DNA from 3 places in the Kutzneria kofuensis genome. Region 3 is predicted to be linked to each of the others. Evidence: riboswitches for the same ligand, from Rfam matches in the RefSeq annotation. Region 3 holds a riboswitch; each other region holds the start of a gene.
What was found. A riboswitch is a leader RNA that binds a small molecule or an ion and turns the genes downstream of it on or off. The one in region 3 is predicted to bind glycine.
Positions count from the first base shown of each region.

Region 1: another riboswitch for glycine. It lies ahead of BJ998_RS24120 (L-serine ammonia-lyase); the one in region 3 lies ahead of gcvT (glycine cleavage system aminomethyltransferase GcvT).
Region 2: another riboswitch for glycine. It lies ahead of gcvP (aminomethyl-transferring glycine dehydrogenase); the one in region 3 lies ahead of gcvT (glycine cleavage system aminomethyltransferase GcvT).

Region 1 is NZ_JACHIR010000001.1:5,159,336-5,164,897, forward strand. Features, by position in the region: gene BJ998_RS24105 (hypothetical protein) at 1-390, shown strand, start outside; gene BJ998_RS24110 (alpha-L-fucosidase) at 449-2,752, opposite strand; gene BJ998_RS24115 (glycoside hydrolase 5 family protein) at 2,876-4,048, opposite strand; glycine riboswitch at 4,115-4,206, shown strand; gene BJ998_RS24120 (L-serine ammonia-lyase) at 4,343-5,562, shown strand, end outside.
Region 2 is NZ_JACHIR010000001.1:166,871-172,432, forward strand. Features, by position in the region: gene BJ998_RS00800 (dienelactone hydrolase family protein) at 1-238, shown strand, start outside; gene BJ998_RS00805 (DUF6295 family protein) at 251-526, shown strand; gene BJ998_RS00810 (cupin domain-containing protein) at 585-1,064, opposite strand; gene gcvP (aminomethyl-transferring glycine dehydrogenase) at 1,079-3,970, opposite strand; glycine riboswitch at 4,014-4,140, opposite strand; glycine riboswitch at 4,141-4,234, opposite strand; gene BJ998_RS00820 (MerR family transcriptional regulator) at 4,444-5,010, opposite strand; gene BJ998_RS00825 (peptidylprolyl isomerase) at 5,275-5,562, opposite strand, start outside.
Region 3 is NZ_JACHIR010000001.1:4,868,969-4,874,530, reverse strand. Features, by position in the region: gene BJ998_RS22695 (AfsR/SARP family transcriptional regulator) at 1-1,909, opposite strand, end outside; gene BJ998_RS22690 (hypothetical protein) at 2,011-2,700, opposite strand; gene BJ998_RS22685 (helix-turn-helix transcriptional regulator) at 2,972-3,595, shown strand; glycine riboswitch at 3,672-3,766, shown strand; glycine riboswitch at 3,768-3,857, shown strand; gene gcvT (glycine cleavage system aminomethyltransferase GcvT) at 3,888-4,988, shown strand; gene gcvH (glycine cleavage system protein GcvH) at 5,001-5,387, shown strand; gene glyA (serine hydroxymethyltransferase) at 5,384-5,562, shown strand, end outside.

The DNA of each region.
Region 1 (5,562 bases), 290 kb from region 3:
ATTTTCGTTGCCCTGCTTGGCCTCCTGCTCGTCGTCCCACAGGGCACGGCGACGGCCGGTGCGCTCGACGATCCGGGCCAGGGAGCCGCCAAGGTTCCCTGTTATGAAAAGATTTCGGTGGTCAACAGTGCCGCGTTCGTCATGTACTGGACCGGGAAGATCTCCACCGGTCTGTCCACGCCGCCCACCGGCAACTATCCCGTCGGTCAGGAGCAGACCATCGATTTCAATGTTTACGGAATCAGGGACGGCGTCGAGATCTGGCCTGACGTGCAGGCCATCCTCGGGACCTCGAACAGCGGCCCCCGTGTGCCGTTCTGCCAGGGTGGCGCGACCGCCGTCTACCGGGTGACGGGCACGACCCTCAACTTCTCGGTGGATCTCCTCTGACGTGAGCCCGCGCGGTGGTTCGGCCTCCTGACGCTCGCGTCAGGAGGCCGAACCACGGTCAGCGCCTGCTGATCTTGAACACCCATGCGTACTGATCTGCGGAAACCGCCGCCGGCGGCACGTCGATCACCAGCGAGCTGCCGGTCGTCGTCCAGGTCAGCGGCTTCGGGTAGCCGAGCATCGTCACCTTGTCCCCACTGCGGATCGGCACCGGGGCGCTGACCGTGAGCTTGCTGCCCGGCGCGGTCAGCGACGTGATGTAGAAGGCGTCGCGTTTGGTCGTGAATCGCAGATCACCCAGCTGCGCCTGCCGCGACCAGTACGACGTGTCGTAGATCGACTCGCCGTTGACCTTGAGCCACGCGCCGGTCTGCCGCAGCCGGGTCTGCATGATCTCCGGGATGGTGCCGTCCGCCCGCGGGCCGATGTCCAGCAGGAAGTTGCCGTTCTTGCTGACGATGTCCACCAGCGTGTGCACGACCTCCTCGGCGGTCATGTACATGTCGTCCGGGGTGGCTCGGTTGTAGCCGTACGAACGGGGATCCAGGCCGCGGCTGGCCTCCCACTTGGCCACCACCGTGTTCGGGTACGTCGTGTACTCGGGTGTGGTGAAGTCGTGCACCGAGATGCCCGACCGGTCGTTGATCGTCACGTCCTTCGGCCGCGGCCGGTCCTTGGCGTGGTTGAAGTACTCCGCCATCAGCCGCCGGCTGTCGTTGACGCCGCCGATGTCGCACCAGATCACGTCCGGGTCGTAGCCGTGCACCAGCTCCAGCATCTGCGGCAGCTGGTAGTCGAGCACGAAATCCCGTCCGCTCGCGTAGCCGGTGTAGGGGACCGCTGCGCCGGTGTACGGGTTGCGCGGCGGGTGGCCCATCCACGGGTTGTCCGGGTTGAACCACTCCGGCATCGAGAAGTACAAACCGTTGCGCAGCTGGGGAGTGTGCTTTCTCGACGCCGCGAACAGGTCCTTGACCAGGTCGCGTTTCGGCCCCAGCTTGGCGGCGGTGCGGCCGGAGACCTTGGAGTCCCAGAGCGCGAAACCCTCGTGGTGCTTGGAGGTCAGCACGTAGTAGCGCGCGCCGGCGTCGACGAACAGGTTCAGCCAGTCCAGCGGGTTCCACTTCTCCGCCTTGAACTGCGGGATGAAGTCGTCGTAGTTGAAGGTCTCGCCGTAGGTCTGGCGGTGGTAGTCGTAGACCGCGTTGGACGGGTCCTGCATCCAGTTCCAGTACCACTCCGCGTACTGCTTGCCCGGCGGCGACCAGGCCGGCACCGAGTAGACGCCCCAGTGGATGAAGATGCCGAACTTGGCGTCCTGGAACCAGTACGGGGCCTGGTGGGTGTTCAGCGACGTGTCGGCCGGTTGGTAATCCGGTATGCCCAGCAGGATCGGGGCGCTCGCACTCGCCAGTGTGTCCTTTTTGGACTTCGCCGCGATGGTGCCGGTCACCGTCGTGCCGTCGTCGACGCGTTGGTCCTTGCGGATGCCGATGCGCAGTTTCGCTTCGTCGCCGGGCGCGAGCCAGTCCACGGTCGCCGGCGCGACCGTATGGCCGCCCTGGACGTCCACGGAGACCGTCAGCTGGTCCTGCGGGGTGATCCATTCCGTGCCGAGGTTGACCAGCGTCGCCTCCACGACCTGCGGACCGGCGTCGGTCAGCAGGCTGGTCGTGGACTTCGTGCCGCGCAGCGTGACCGCCTTGCCGACGGTCACCGGCTGCAGGCTGAGCGCGAACACGTGCAGGCTGGACTGGCCCTCGACGGCGGGATTGGTGGTCGGCAGGGTGATCGCCACCGCGTCCCGGTTCGGGTCGATCCAGACCTGCGAGGTGCCGATCGACACCGGATTCTGGTCGGTGCCGCCGCCCGGCGTGTAGCGGAACGGGGCGACGAGCTGGCCGCTGCCGGAGTACCAGTCGGCCCCGCCCAGCTGGGCCTCGCTGGTACTGCCGTCGGCGTAGTGGACGGTCGCCGTGCCGCCGGTCGCGCCATACGAGCAGGCCGTGAGGAACAGGGCCGTGACGTAGCGGCCTTTGGGCAGCGGGATCTGCTGACCCATGGCCACGATGTTGTTCTTGCCGGTCGGCGTCGGGAAGGCGAACGGGACGCCGTCCACCGTGACCTGGCCGCTGGGTAAGCCCTCGGCCGGGAAGGTGTAGCCGGATCCGTCGAAGTTGCCGTCATGGGCGGTGGCGGTGTCGATGCCGTCGTTGTCGAAGAGGCCGTCGAGCGGGACGGGGACCGGATTCGGTGCGGTGGACGCCGCGAAGGCGGCCCCCGTGGCCGTGGTGGACACCGTGGCGAGCACGGTGGCGCCCAGGGCCAGTCCCAGGGCGGTCCGTCTGGGGAAGGTCGTCATCGAGCCCTCCTGCGTCGGGCCGCCAGGCGACGAACAGATCCGATGTGTATGGGTGATTTATGCGGCGGACCGGGGCCTGACGCGGTTAGTCATCGGATGACTGTTGATCCTGGGTGGCCGGTCTCACACTGTCAAGACCTCGGTCACGCCCCGGGCCGCCAGGTACTCCGGCGTCGTGTCCATGACGATCGCCGGCCGCTGGCCCTCCTTGGCCAACCGCATCCAGGCCTCGAAGAACGCGCCGCCCGGCCCGGAGGAACTGCGCTTGCCGTCGAACAGCAGGGCCGTCGTGCGGTCCACCGGCTTCGGCAACTCTGCGTGCACGGCGTTGGCCACCGCCTTGGCCAGCGGCTTCGCGTTGCCGTCCGCGTCGAACAGGCCGAGGCCGTACTCCAGCTCCGGGTAGTCGATGAACTTCCGGTCCACGTCGTGCGAGCACCACCACGTAAGACCCCAGACGTTCTTGCAGGTCGCCACGTTGGCAATCGTTTGCTCCGCGTACTCCACGGCGTGCTCGACCGGGATGTGCGGGGCCGGCGCGCCCACCTCCTGCACCCAGATCACCCGGTCCACCGTGCCGTAGGCGCGGGCCAGCTCCGTGCCGTACTCGGCGAGGTGGTGGATCTCCGTCGACTGCGGACCGTAACGACGGGCCGCGTTCAGCGTGAAGACCCAGGGGTGGACCGTGGTCATGGCGCCCTTGGTCGCGCTGGCCAGCGGGGTGAACGGGTGGTCGTCGACGTACCAGGCGTCGTCGAAGGCCGAATGGCAGTGCGGGTGGTCCGGATCGGCCGTGTTGACCACCTCGAGCAGCCGGTCCAGCCAGACGTCCACCTCGGCTGCCGTGCACGGGTTGTGCGCGACCAGATTGTTCATCTCGTTGCCCAGCGTCATTCCCAGGAAGTTCGGCTCCCCGCGCAGCGCCGTGGCCAGCGTGCGCAGCAGCAGGGCCTGGCCCTCCAGGACGTCCGGATCGGTGAAGACGTTGCGGTGGTGCCAGGTCTGCGTCCAGGAGGGGTAGAAGTCGAAGCTCGACAGGTGGCCCTGGATGCCGTCCACCGTGACGTCCAAGCCCGCCTCGGCGCCCATGCGAACCAGGTCCAGCAGCTGCTCGACCGCCTTCTCCCGGATCACGCCGCGGTTGGGTTGGAACACCGGCCAGATCGGGAACACCCGCACGTGGTCCAGGCCCAGGCCGGCCAGTTGGTCCAGGTCGCGGCGGATCGAGTCCGGCTCGAAGTCCAGCCAGGTGTGCCACCAGTGCTTGCTGGGCGTGTAGTTGGCGCCGAACCTCATCAGCCGCTCCCCGGTTCGCCTACAGTGAGGGCCAACAATTCCACACAGGCCGCGTGCCTCCGGCACACAGCCCGGTCGGGAGAGCCCTCGGATTCGCCGAGGCGCCGAAGGAGCAAGCCTCCCCGCACACTCTCAGGCAACCAGACCGGCCGGGCGAGGCGACTCTGGAAAGCAGCGTGCGCGGTCGTGCACGCACACCCACGGTGCAAGCTGTCGCGGTCGTGACGGCGAAGCTCTCAGGTCCCATGACAGAGGGGGAGCTTCCGTCGTCCTCGGCATGCCCTGGAGTCCGTCATGGCCATCAGCGTTTTCGACCTTTTCTCGGTGGGGATCGGTCCGTCCAGCTCGCACACCGTCGGGCCGATGCGGGCCGCCTGCATGTTCGTCTCACGTCTGCGGGCCGCCGGCCGGTTCGACTCCGTCGCCCGCGTCCACGTCGAGCTGTTCGGCTCCCTCGGCGCCACCGGGCACGGTCACGGCAGCCCCAAGGCCGTCATGCTCGGTCTCGAGGGTTCACAGCCCGAGCTGTGCGACCCCACCGACGCCGACGACCGCGTCGCCCACATCCGGTCCAGTTGTCGGCTCGTTCTGGGCGGTTCCCGGGAGATCGAGTTCGTCGAGGACACCGACCTGATCATGCACCGCCGCAAGCAACTTCCGTTGCACCCCAACGGAATGAGCTTCGCCGCCTTCGCTTCCGACGGCTCCTCGCTGGATTCCGCCGTCTACTACTCCGTCGGCGGTGGCTTCATCGTCGACGAGACCGCCACCGGGACGGACCGGATCAAGCAGGACGAGACCGTCCTGCCGCACCCGTTCCTCTCCGGCGACGAACTCCTTGCCCGGACCCGGGAATCCGGCCTGTCCATCAGCGATGTCATGCTGGCCAACGAGTTGTCCTGGCGTCCCGAGACCGAGGTTCGCTCCGGTCTGCTGCACATCTGGCACGTCATGCAGGAGTGTGTCGAGCGGGGTTGCACCGTCGAGGGCACCCTCCCCGGCGGTCTCAAGGTCCGCCGCCGCGCCGCCGACCTCCGGCGGACTCTCGCCGCCGAGCACTTCACCACCGACCCCCTGCGGGTCATGGACTGGGTCACCCTGTTCGCCCTCGCCGTCAACGAGGAAAACGCCGCCGGCGGCCGCGTGGTCACCGCCCCCACCAACGGCGCCGCCGGCATCGTCCCCGCCGTGCTGCACTACTACTCCCGCTTCGTCCCCGGCGCCTCCGACGACGGCGTCGTTCGCTTCCTGCTCACCGCCGGCGCCATCGGCGTCCTGTTCAAGGAGAACGCCTCCATCTCCGGCGCCGAGGTCGGCTGCCAGGGCGAGGTCGGCTCCGCCTGCTCCATGGCCGCCGCTGGTCTCGCCGAGGTTCTCGGCGGCACCCCCGAGCAGGTCGAGAACGCCGCCGAGATCGCCATGGAGCACAACCTCGGGCTCACCTGCGACCCCATCGGCGGCCTCGTGCAGATCCCGTGCATCGAACGCAACGCCCTCGCCTCCATCAAGGCCAT
Region 2 (5,562 bases), 4.7 Mb from region 3:
CAACCTGTCCTCCCCGCTGCTGGGCCTGTTCGGCGCGGACGACAGGTTCCCCACCCCGGAGGAGACCGCCGAGCTGGAGGCGGAGCTCAAGCGGCTGGGCAAGACCACCGAGTTCCACACCTACGAGGGCGCGGGCCACGCCTTCTTCTCCGTGGAGCGGCCCAGCTACCGGTCCGAGGCCGCCGCCGACGGCTGGCAGAAGGTGTTCGACTTCTACGGCCGCCACCTCGCATCCTGAAAGGACTGTCCCATGTGCACGTACCTGACCGAGAAGATCGTCCTGGACGGCGCGGGCAAGGGCGCGAACGGCTGGTTCAAGCTGACCGACGGGTCGGTCTACGTGGACCACCCCACGCACGCCCGCTACACGCACACGTTGAACATCGACTTCCTCAACCCGGCCGACGGCCCGGGCGCGCGGGTGGCGGTGGAGCTGACCGAGGAGGCCGCTCGCGCGCTCGCGGCGGCCATCACCGCGGCGCTGGACCACGCCCCGGCCGGCATCGCCTCGGAGAACCAGCCGTGAACGTTCGGAAGGGGGCATTCCTGGCGTTGAACGCCAGGAATGCCCCCTTCCGAACACCTCACTGGAAGTGGTTGTCGTGCCGGAGAAAGAACTCCAACCGCTCCTGGTCGGACAGCTCGGACACGGTCTTCAGCCCCTCGAAGTAGTCCTCACGCGGGGCGCCGGGCGTGAACAGGAGCAGCATCGACACCGGGTCGTCGGACTCGTTGTGGAAACCGTGCCGGCCGCCCGGCGGGACGTGCAGGAAGTCGCCCTCCCGCCCGTCCACCCACTCGGTGCCGTTGAACAGCTTGACGGTCCCCGACAGCACGAAGAAGGACTCGGTGATGGTGCGGTGGAAATGGTCCGCCGCGCCCCGCGTCCGAGGGGGCATGTCCGTCCGGTACAGCCCGAAGTCGCCGCCGGTCTGCGGCCCCTTCGCCAGGTAGCTGAACTGCGTGCCGGCGTTGCTGGTCAGGTCCGGCGGTGTGGCGGCGGGGCGCAGCCAGGCGCTGACCTCGCCGCCCTCGCGGTCGTACCTGACCTCCGGGTAGGACATGCCGATCCCCCTTCTCAGTTCTGGTACGCCTCCAGCGGCGGGCAGGAGCAGACCAGGTTGCGGTCGCCCTTGGCGCCGTCGATGCGCCGCACCGGCGGCCAGATCTTCGGCGCGCCGACGCCGGCCGGGAACACGGCCTCGTGCCGCGTGTACGGGTGCTTCCACTCCTGCTCGGTCAGGCAGGCGGCGGTGTGCGGGGCGTTGCGCAGCGGGTTGTCGTCCACCGGCCACTCGCCTGAGCCGACCCGGTCGATCTCCCGCCGGATGGCGATCATGGCGTCGCAGAAGCGGTCCAGCTCGGCCAGGTCCTCGCTCTCGGTGGGCTCGACCATCAGCGTGCCGGCCACCGGGAACGACATGGTCGGCGCGTGCAGGCCGTAGTCGGCCAGCCGCTTGGCCACGTCGTCGACGGTCACGCCGGTCGCCTTGGTGATGCCGCGCAGGTCGAGGATGCACTCGTGGGCGACGAAACCGCCCTCGCCGACGTAGAGCACAGGGAAGTACTCGTCGAGCCGGCGCGCCACGTAGTTGGCCGCCGCGACGGCGGTCAGGGTGGCCCGGCGCAGGCCGTCCCCGCCCATCATCCGCACGTACGCCCAGGAGATCGGCAGGATCGAGGCGCTGCCCCACGGGGCGGCGCTGATCGGGCCGACGCCGGTCTCCGGGCCGGCAGCCGGCTGCAGGGGGTGGTTCGGCAGGAACGGCGCGAGGTGCGCGCGCACGCCGATCGGGCCGACGCCCGGGCCGCCGCCACCGTGCGGGATGCAGAACGTCTTGTGCAGGTTCAGGTGCGAGACGTCGGAGCCGAACTTCCCGTACTGGGCCAGGCCGATCAGCGCGTTCAGGTTGGCGCCGTCCACGTACACCTGGCCGCCGGCGTCGTGCACCAGGCCGCAGACCTCGCGCACGGTGTCCTCGTACACGCCGTGCGTGGACGGGTAGGTGATCATGATCGCGGCCAGGTCGGCGCTGTGCTCCGCGACCGTGGTCCGCAGGTGGTCCATGTCAATGTTGCCCTGCTCGTCGCACTTCACGACGACAACGCGCATGCCGGCCATCACCGCGCTGGCGGCGTTGGTGCCGTGCGCGCTGGCCGGGATCAGGCAGACGTCCCGCTCACCGTGGCCCTGCGACCGGTGGTAGGCGCGGATCGCCAGCAGGCCGGCGAACTCGCCCTGGCTGCCGGCGTTGGGCTGCAGGCTCACCGCGTCGTAGCCGGTGATCTCGGCCAGCCACTGCTCCAGGTCGGTCACCACGGACAGCAGCCCGGCGGCGTCCTCGGCGGGCGCGAACGGGTGCAGCTGCGAGAACTCGGGCCAGGTGACGGCCTCCATCTCGGTGGTGGCGTTGAGCTTCATGGTGCACGAGCCCAGCGGGATCATGCTGCGGTCCAGCGCGACGTCCTTGTCCGACAGGGAACGCAGGTAGCGCAGCAGCGCCGTCTCGGAGCGGTGCTGGTGGAACACCGGGTGGGTGAGGAACTCGCTGGTGCGGCGCAGGGCCGGCGGGATGCCGTCGGCGGTGTCGGCGTCCAGACCGTCCACATCGGACACAGTGACGCCGAACGCCTGCCACACCAGGGAAAGGTGCTGGCGGGTGGTGGTCTCGTCGCACGCGATGCCGACGTGGTCTTCGTCGACAAGGCGGAGGTTCACGCCCAACTCGCGGGCCTTGGCCACGACCTCGGCCGCCTTGCCGGGCACCTCGGCCAGCACGGTGTCGAACAGCTCGCCGTGCACCACGGCCACGCCGCCCTCGCACAGGCCGGCGGCCAGCACGGTGGCCATGCGGTGCGCGCGGGTGGCGATGGCCCGCAGGCCCTCCGGACCGTGGTAGACGGCGTACATCGAGGCGATCACGGCCAGCAGCACCTGCGCGGTGCAGATGTTGCTGGTGGCCTTCTCGCGGCGGATGTGCTGCTCACGGGTCTGCAGCGCGAGCCGGTAGGCGCGGTTGCCGTCGGCGTCCTCGCTCACGCCGACCAGCCGGCCCGGCAGCTGCCGCTCGAAGCCCTTGCGGACGGCCATGTAGCCGGCGTGCGGGCCGCCGAAGCCCATCGGCACGCCGAACCGCTGGGTGGTGCCGACGACGACGTCCGCGCCGATCTCGCCGGGCGCGCGCAGCAGCGTCAGCGCGAGCAGGTCGGCCGCGACGACCGCGGCGGCGCCGGCCGCGTGGATCTCCCCGATCACGGACTCGTGGTCGCGGATCACGCCGGAGGCGCCCGGGAAGGACAGCAGCGCGCCGAAGAAGTCGCCGCCCAGGCCGAGGCCCTCGATGCCCTGCGAGAGGTCGGCCACGACGACCTCGATGCCCAGCGGCTCGGCCCGGGTCTCGATCACCGCGATGGTCTGCGGCAGCGTGTCCGCGTCCACCACGAACTTGTTCGACCTGGACTTGCCGGCCCGGCGGACCAGGGTCATCGCCTCCGCGGCGGCGGTCGCCTCGTCCAGCATCGACGCGTTGGCCACCGGCAGCCCGGTCAGGTCGGCGACCATCGTCTGGAAGTTGAGCAGCGCCTCGAGGCGGCCCTGCGAGATCTCCGGCTGGTACGGCGTGTAGGCGGTGTACCAGGCCGGGCTCTCCAGCACGTTGCGCAGGATGACGCCGGGGGTGACCGTGCCGTAGTAGCCGAGGCCGATCATCTGCACCATCGGGCGGTTCCGGTCGGCCAGCGCCCGCAGCTCGGCCAGCGCCTCGACCTCGGTGGCCGGGGCGGGCAGGCCGAGGCTCAGCTCGTCGCTGCGGATGGCCGACGGCACGGCGCGCTGGGCCAGCTCCTCCAGCGAGCCGACGCCGATCACGTCCAGGATCTTGCCGAGCTCCGCGGCACGGGGACCGACGTGGCGGTCCGCGAAGGGCGTGCCGTGCTCGAGCGCGGCCAGGGGAATGCGGTCAGTCGTCATGCGTCGGGCCTCCGGGGCGTGGGCATACGGGCGCGGGCCGTTGCCCTCCCCCTCTGTCCCCGCCCATGACGGGCACCTGAGAGCTTCACCCGCCCAATGTCTGTCGACACAGCGCGGGCTTGCACCGTCGGCGGGACGCGAGTGACCCCACGCCCTCTTTCCAGAGGCGTCTGTCCCGTACGGTCCTGGTGCCTGAGAGGTTCCGGGGAGGATTTGCTCCTTCGGCGCCGAACCTGCCGGTCCGGACTCTCCCGCACGGGATGTGCGACTACACGCGAGAGTTTACCCCGGCCGGGTTACCAGCCCCAGAGTTGACCGCGGCGTGTCACCTCGATCACGTTCGGCGGCCGGCCCATCCTCGTGGCCTGGCCATGCGGCGGCCCGATCCCCGCGGCCAGCCAGGCTACAGCCGGATCCTGTGGCCAGCCGAGCAGCGGCCCGATCCCGTGGCCGGCGGCCCAGCCCATCCGTGGTCAGCCGGTGCGGCGGGCCCGCCGGCGCTGCGAGAGGTCGTCCTCGACCTGCGGCTCCAGCTCCAGGCCGTCCGCGCGCTCCGCCTGGAACTCGTGGATGGTGCCGCTGATCTCGCGCATGGCCCCGCTGACCGCGATGCCGAACACCCCCTGCCCGCCCTGCAGCAGGTCGACGACCTCTTCGGGTGAGGTGCACTCGTAGACGGTGGTGCCGTCGCTGAACAGGGTGATTTTGGCCAGGTCGGCGACGCCGCGGCGGCGCAGGTGGTCGACGGCGACCCTGATGTTCTGCAGCGAGACGCCCGTGTCGAGCAGGCGTTTCACCACCTTGAGCACCAGCAGGTCCTTGAACGAGTACAGCCGCTGGCTGCCGGAGCCGTGCGCGCTGCGGATCGTCGGCGCGACCAGGTCGGTGCGGGCCCAGTAGTCCAGCTGCCGGTAGGTGATGCCGGCGATCTGGCACGCGGCGGGCCCCCGATAGCCGACGAGCTCGTCGGGCACCGACGCGTCCGGGAACAGGGCTCCCTGTTCACCGGCGCCGGCGTGCGCGGGCGCACCCTCCACCACGACAGCCTCCCCTCGACCGGCCTGACGACCGGCGACCGGAACCGACGGTCCTCCGTCCGGGGAACCGCCGGTCACAAGGTCGCAACGATGGGGGTTCACACCGTCACGACCGACTCCCCTCTGACGGTAAGTCCGCCCATGGGACGGGTCAACGCGACGCGCGGGGCGGCGAAACCGTCATGTGGAGGCGGTCGTCACGGTGACGACTGCGTGTCACTGAACCGATGACAGCGTTGACACAAAGTGTCTGACGGCCCGAGACAGCTATCGGCCAGAGATCTGCACGTGCAGGATGTCGACCGGCAGGTTGGGGAAGCCGTCGCCCGGGTTGTTCTGGTCGTCCTCGCCGCCGGCCGCGATCTTGCGCAGCACGTCCTGGCCGCCGGTGACGCGCCCGAACGGGGTGTAGTTCGGCGCCAGCTTGGTGTCCTCGGTGCAGAAGAAGAACTGGGAGCCGTTGGTGCTCGGGCCGGCGTTGGCCATCGCCACCGTGCCGGCCGGGTAGGTGGCGCCGGTCAGGTTCTCGTCCGGGAACGAGTAGCCCGGGCCGCC
Region 3 (5,562 bases):
CGTTGCTGGCGGTGTAGAGGTACCAGTCGGTCATCCGCTCGACGGCCAGCGACCGGTCCCGCTCGTCCTCGCCCTGCTCGACCTCCTCGGCGGCGTACACCCGCAGCAGGTCGTGCAGCCGGTAGCGGTCGCGGTCGACCTCGCCGAGCAGGTGCCGGTCGGTCAGATCGGTGAGCAGCCGCCGGGTCATCGGCACCGGCAGCCCGGTCAGCGCGGCGGCGGCCGGGGTGCTGAACTCCGCGCCGGGGTGCAGGCCGAGCAGCCGGAACACGCGGGCGGCGTCGGGCTTCAAGGCGTGGTAGGACCAGGAGAACACGGCCCGGACCGCGGTCGACTCGTCGTCGTCCGGGGCGAGCACGTCCAGCCGGTCCCGCTCGTTGGACAGCTCGCCGGCCAGGTCGGACATCATCAGGTGCGGGTGCGTCGCCGCCCGGTCGCCGGCGATGCGCAGCGCCAGCGGCAGGTTGCCGCACAGCCGGACCAGGTCCTGGACCGCCCGCGGCTCGGCCTCCACCCGCTTGCGGCCGAGCATGCCGACCATCAGCCGGACGGCGTCGTCGGTGCTGAGCACGTCCAGGGTGATCCGGCGGGCGCCGTCACGGGCGACCAGCCCGCTCAGCCGGTTGCGGCTGGTGACGATCACCGCGCAGGACGGCGATCCGGGCAGCAGCGGCCGAACCTGATCGGTGCTCGCGGCGTTGTCAAGTACGACCAGAATGCGCTTTCCGGCGACGAGGCTGCGGTACATGCCGGCCTGGTCGTCGAGGTCGGCGGGCACCTGCCGGGCCGGCACGCCGAGGCCGCGCAGCAGGTAGCCCAGCGCGTCCACCGGCATCAGCGGCGGCAGCTTCGGGTCGAAGCCGCGCAGGTTGACGTAGAGCTGCCCGTCCGGGAAGCGGTCGGTGATGCGGTGCGCGTAGTGCACGGCCAGCGCGGTCTTGCCGATGCCGCCGGCGCCGTCGATGGCGGAGATCAGCACCGAGTTGGACGTCTCGTCCAGGAACCGGTCCAGCTCGGCGATCTCGGCCGCGCGGCCGGTGAAGCCGGGCACGTCGTGCGGCAGCTGCGCGGGCACCGGGCCGCTGACCGGCTCGGCGGCCGGGCGGGCCGGCTGCGGCGCGGCCAGCTCCGGGTCGTTGCGCAGGATCTTGCCGTGCAGCCGGCGCAGCTCGGGGGACGGCTCGATGGCCAGCTCCTCGGCCAGCACCCGGCGGGCGTCCTGGTAGGCCTCCAGCGCGTCGGCCTGCCGGCCGCAGCGGTAGAGCGTGATCATGAGCAGTCCGCGCAACCGCTCCCACAGCGGGTGCTCACGGACCAGGGCGGGCAGCTCGGCGGCCAGGTCGTGGTGCCGGCCGAGGTCCAGCATCAGGCTGGCCCGCTCCTCGATCACCAGCAGCCGCAGCTCGTTCAGCCGCGGCCGCTCCTGCTCGACGTAAGGACAGGACAGGCCGTCGAACGGGGTGCCGCGGAACAGCGACAGCGCCGCGTCGAGCTCGGCGGCGGCCTGCTCGGGGTGCCCCTCGCCGCGCAGCAGGCGGGCTCGTTCGCGGTGCGCGTTGAGCGCGCTGACGTCAAGGTTGTCGGGATCCATCCGGAGCAGGTAGCCGGGGCCGGCGTTGACCAGCATCGTGGACGGCGCCCGATGCGTCCGGTTCGGCTCCAGAGCGCGGCGCAGGCCGGCCACGTAGGTGTGGACGCTGCCCTCGGCGCTGGCCGGGGCCTGGTCGCCCCACAGCGCCGTGATCAGCTCCGACCGCCCGACCATCCGGTTCGGGCTGAGCGCGAGCAGGCCGAACAGGGCGCGCTGCATCGGCGCGCCGAGCTCCAACTCGCGGTCCCCGGCCCAACCCCGCACCGGGCCCAGGAGGGCGACCCGGAGGACAGAACCCGGGACATCGTTGTCAGACATCCAGCTTCCTCCCCAGCCCGGCCGGACGGTTGTTCGGTCGGGGTCGTACCCCCGCCGTCATTCTTCCTGGTACACGGACAAGAGGGAACAGTGGCGACGCGTCAAGATGTGATTTGGTCCATATAAGGCGCGGATTGGTCCACATCGACCGGCTGGCAGGTCCACAGCAGCGTGCCGTTGCGGCGCACCGTCAGCTGGTATGCCGCCAACCGGGAGCCGACCGCGTACGCCTCGACCTGCGGCGCGGGCTCGCCCGCGGCGGCCAGCGCCTGCTGCGCCCGCGCGGTCAGCGCGACCACGTCCACCTGCTCGCCGGCCTGGATGAGGTAGACCCGCTTGGGGGCCGGCCAGGGCGAGCCGTCGATCGGCATCCGCCAGGCCCGCCAGACGCCGTGCACGCCCGGGTAGTCGGTCACCACGTCGACCACGGCCTCGTCCAGCCGGTCGTCCCCGGACCAGCCGCCGTCCACGAACGTGAACGGCAGCGCGGCCGGCCAGCGCGCCGGCTCGACGCCACGGACTGCGACAGGATCGTGACCGCCCGTCACCAACGCGTCGACCAAGGTGCGGTGGTGAACGGCCGTCACCGGAACGTGTAGATGGACAACGGCGAAGGCGACCGCTCGGGCCACGTCGACGAAGCGGCCCTCGGCCAGCCAGAACCGGGCGGCGGTGAGCAGTTCGTCGGAGAGGTGGCCGGCACAGGCGGCGAGAACATCGGCGAGTTCGGGCAATCGCGCCCGTTCGGCGGTGGTCCGGGAGAGCGTGGCGGCGGCATCCTCGACGACCAACAGGCTCCTCCTGCTCGCGCGGGGGACTGCGGCCAGCCTACTGGAGACGATCCCAGGTCAACCAGGAACTTCCCAGCCCCGGGCCTCGAGAGTGTGCCCGAACGGGGCGATCCGATGCCCGTTCTTACCTTGCCGCGCTCGCCCGATCGGGTGGACTTCGAGAAAACCGCTGGTCAGCACTTTCTCTACGACATGGAGGCGTCGTGAAGATCCTCTGAAGAAGGTCGTTGCACAGTGTGTTCCTGGGGGTACACAGCGAGGAGGACACACCATGGACAGAGTGTGGGTAGCCGTCCACGCGGGCGATCCGATCACCCTGGCCGGCGCGATCAGCTGCCTGCGGGCGCGGGCCGAGCTCCAGGTGGTGCCGGAGCGCAGACTGTCCGAGGCCCAGGTGTTCGTGGTGTGCGCGGACGCGGTCAACGCTGACGTGATGGGGTTGCTGCGGCGGACCGCCGAGTCGACGCCGGTCAAGATCGTCCTGGTCACCGACCGGTTCCACGACGCGGACCTGTTGGCGGCGGTGGAGTGCGGCGTGGTCGCGGTGCTGCCGAAGGCGGCGGCCAGCGGCGAGCGCCTGGTGCACGCGGTGCTGGCGGCCAAGCGGGGCATGGGGGACATGCCGCCCACGCTGCTCGGCTCGCTGCTCGCGCAGGTGGAGCGCCTGCACAAGGAGGTGCTGCGGCCCAACGGCCTCACCGCCTCCGGGCTCGCCCCGCGCGAGATCGACGTGCTGCGCCTGATGGCCGAGGGCTGGGACACCGCGCAGATCGCCACCAAGCTCTCCTACTCGGAGCGCACCGTGAAGAACGTGGTCTACGCGGTCATGAACCGCCTCGGCCTGCGCAACCGCCCGCACGCGGTCGCGTACGCCATGCGGTCGGGTGTGATCTGAAGGGGCAAGACGCTTGAATCTTGACCGTGCCGGCCACCTCCAAATACGGTGGCCGGCACAAGTACATCCTCGCTGTTCACACCGTGCGGGAGAGACCTGTCGATCGCGGGCAGGCGCCGAAGGAGCAAATCCTCCCCGGAATCTCTCAGGCCCCCCTACCGCTCGGGACAGGCGACTCTGAAAAGCAGGCGTGCCCATCGCGCCTCGCCCAAGGGGAAAGCCGGCTCGCCGGTGAAACTCTCAGGCCCATGACAGAGGGGGAGGCTCACTCCACCACACGAGGGGTCTCCTGATGGGCACCGACATCCGCCGCACGCCGCTGCACGACGTGCACGAGCGCCTCGGCGCCAAGTTCACCGACTTCGCCGGCTGGCAGATGCCGCTGCGCTACACCGGGGACGTGGCCGAGCACACCGCCGTACGCACCGGCGCCGGCCTGTTCGACCTCACACACATGGGCGAGATCCTGCTGTCCGGCCCGCAGGCGGGCCAGGCGCTGGACTACGCGCTGGTCGGCCACGCCTCCGCGATCGGCGTCGGCCGCGCCCGGTACACCATGATCTGCGCCGACGACGGCGGCATCCTGGACGACCTGATCGTCTACCGCACCGGCGAGCAGGACTACATGGTCGTCGCCAACGCCAGCAACGCCGCCCTGGTGGCGGGCGAGCTGGTCGACCGGGCCGAGGACTTCGACACCGAGGTGCGCGACGCGTCCACCGACTACGCGCTGATCGCCGTGCAGGGGCCGAACGCCGTCAGCCTGCTGGCGCCGCTGACGCCGACGGACCTGTCGACCGTCAAGTACTACGCCTCCTACCCCACCACCGTCGCCGGCCGGCCCGCGCTGCTGGCCCGCACCGGCTACACCGGCGAGGACGGCTTCGAGCTGTTCGTGGCCCCGGACGACGCCGAGGCGGTGTGGACCGCCGTCGCCGACTCCGGCGAGATCCTCCCGTGTGGACTGTCCTGCCGTGACACGCTGCGGCTGGAGGCGGGCATGCCGCTCTACGGCAACGAGCTGACCACCGAGCTGACGCCGTACGCGGCGGGCCTGGGCCGGGTGGTCAAGCTGGACAAGCCCAGTGACTTCGTCGGCCGCGCCGCGCTGGCCAAGGCCGCCGGCGAGACGCCGGCCCGCAAGCTGGTCGGCCTGGTCACCGAGAGCCGCCGCGCGCCGCGGCACGGGTACCCCGTGGTCGACCCGGCCGACGGTGCGAGGATCGGCGAGGTCACCAGCGGCGCGCCGTCGCCGACGCTGGGCCATCCGGTCGCGATGGCCTACGTCGACGCCGACCGCGCCGTGCCCGGTTCCGCGCTCGCCGTCGACATCCGGGGCACCATCACCCCGGTCGACGTCGTCGAGCTGCCGTTCTACCGTCGTTCTTCCTGAGAGGCCCCGAGCATGAGCACCGTCCCCGACCACCTGAGGTACACGGCCGAGCACGAGTGGGTGTCGGTCTCCGACGGCATCACCCGTGTCGGCATCACCGAGTACGCCGCCGAGCAGCTCGGCGACATCGTCTACGTGCAGCTGCCGGAGTCCGGCGCCGCGGTCACCGCGGGCGAGCCGTGCGGCGAGCTGGAGTCCACCAAGTCGGTCAGCGACCTGTACGCGCCGGTCAGCGGCGAGGTCGTGGACGTCAACCCGGCCGTCGTCGACGACCCGGCCGTGGTCAACAACGACCCGTTCGGCGAGGGCTGGCTGTTCACCGTGCGGGTGGACGGCGACCCCGACGGGCTGCTGGACGCCGACGAGTACACCGCGCTGATCCAGGAGGACGGCGAGTGACACCGGTCGAGCTGACCGCGTCGCTGGCCGAGCTGGATCCGGAGGTCGCCGCGGCGGTGGCCGCGGAGCTGGGTCGGCAGCGCGGCACCCTGGAGATGATCGCCTCCGAGAACTTCGCGCCGCTGGCGGTGCTCCAGGCGCAGGGCTCGGTGCTGACCAACAAGTACGCCGAGGG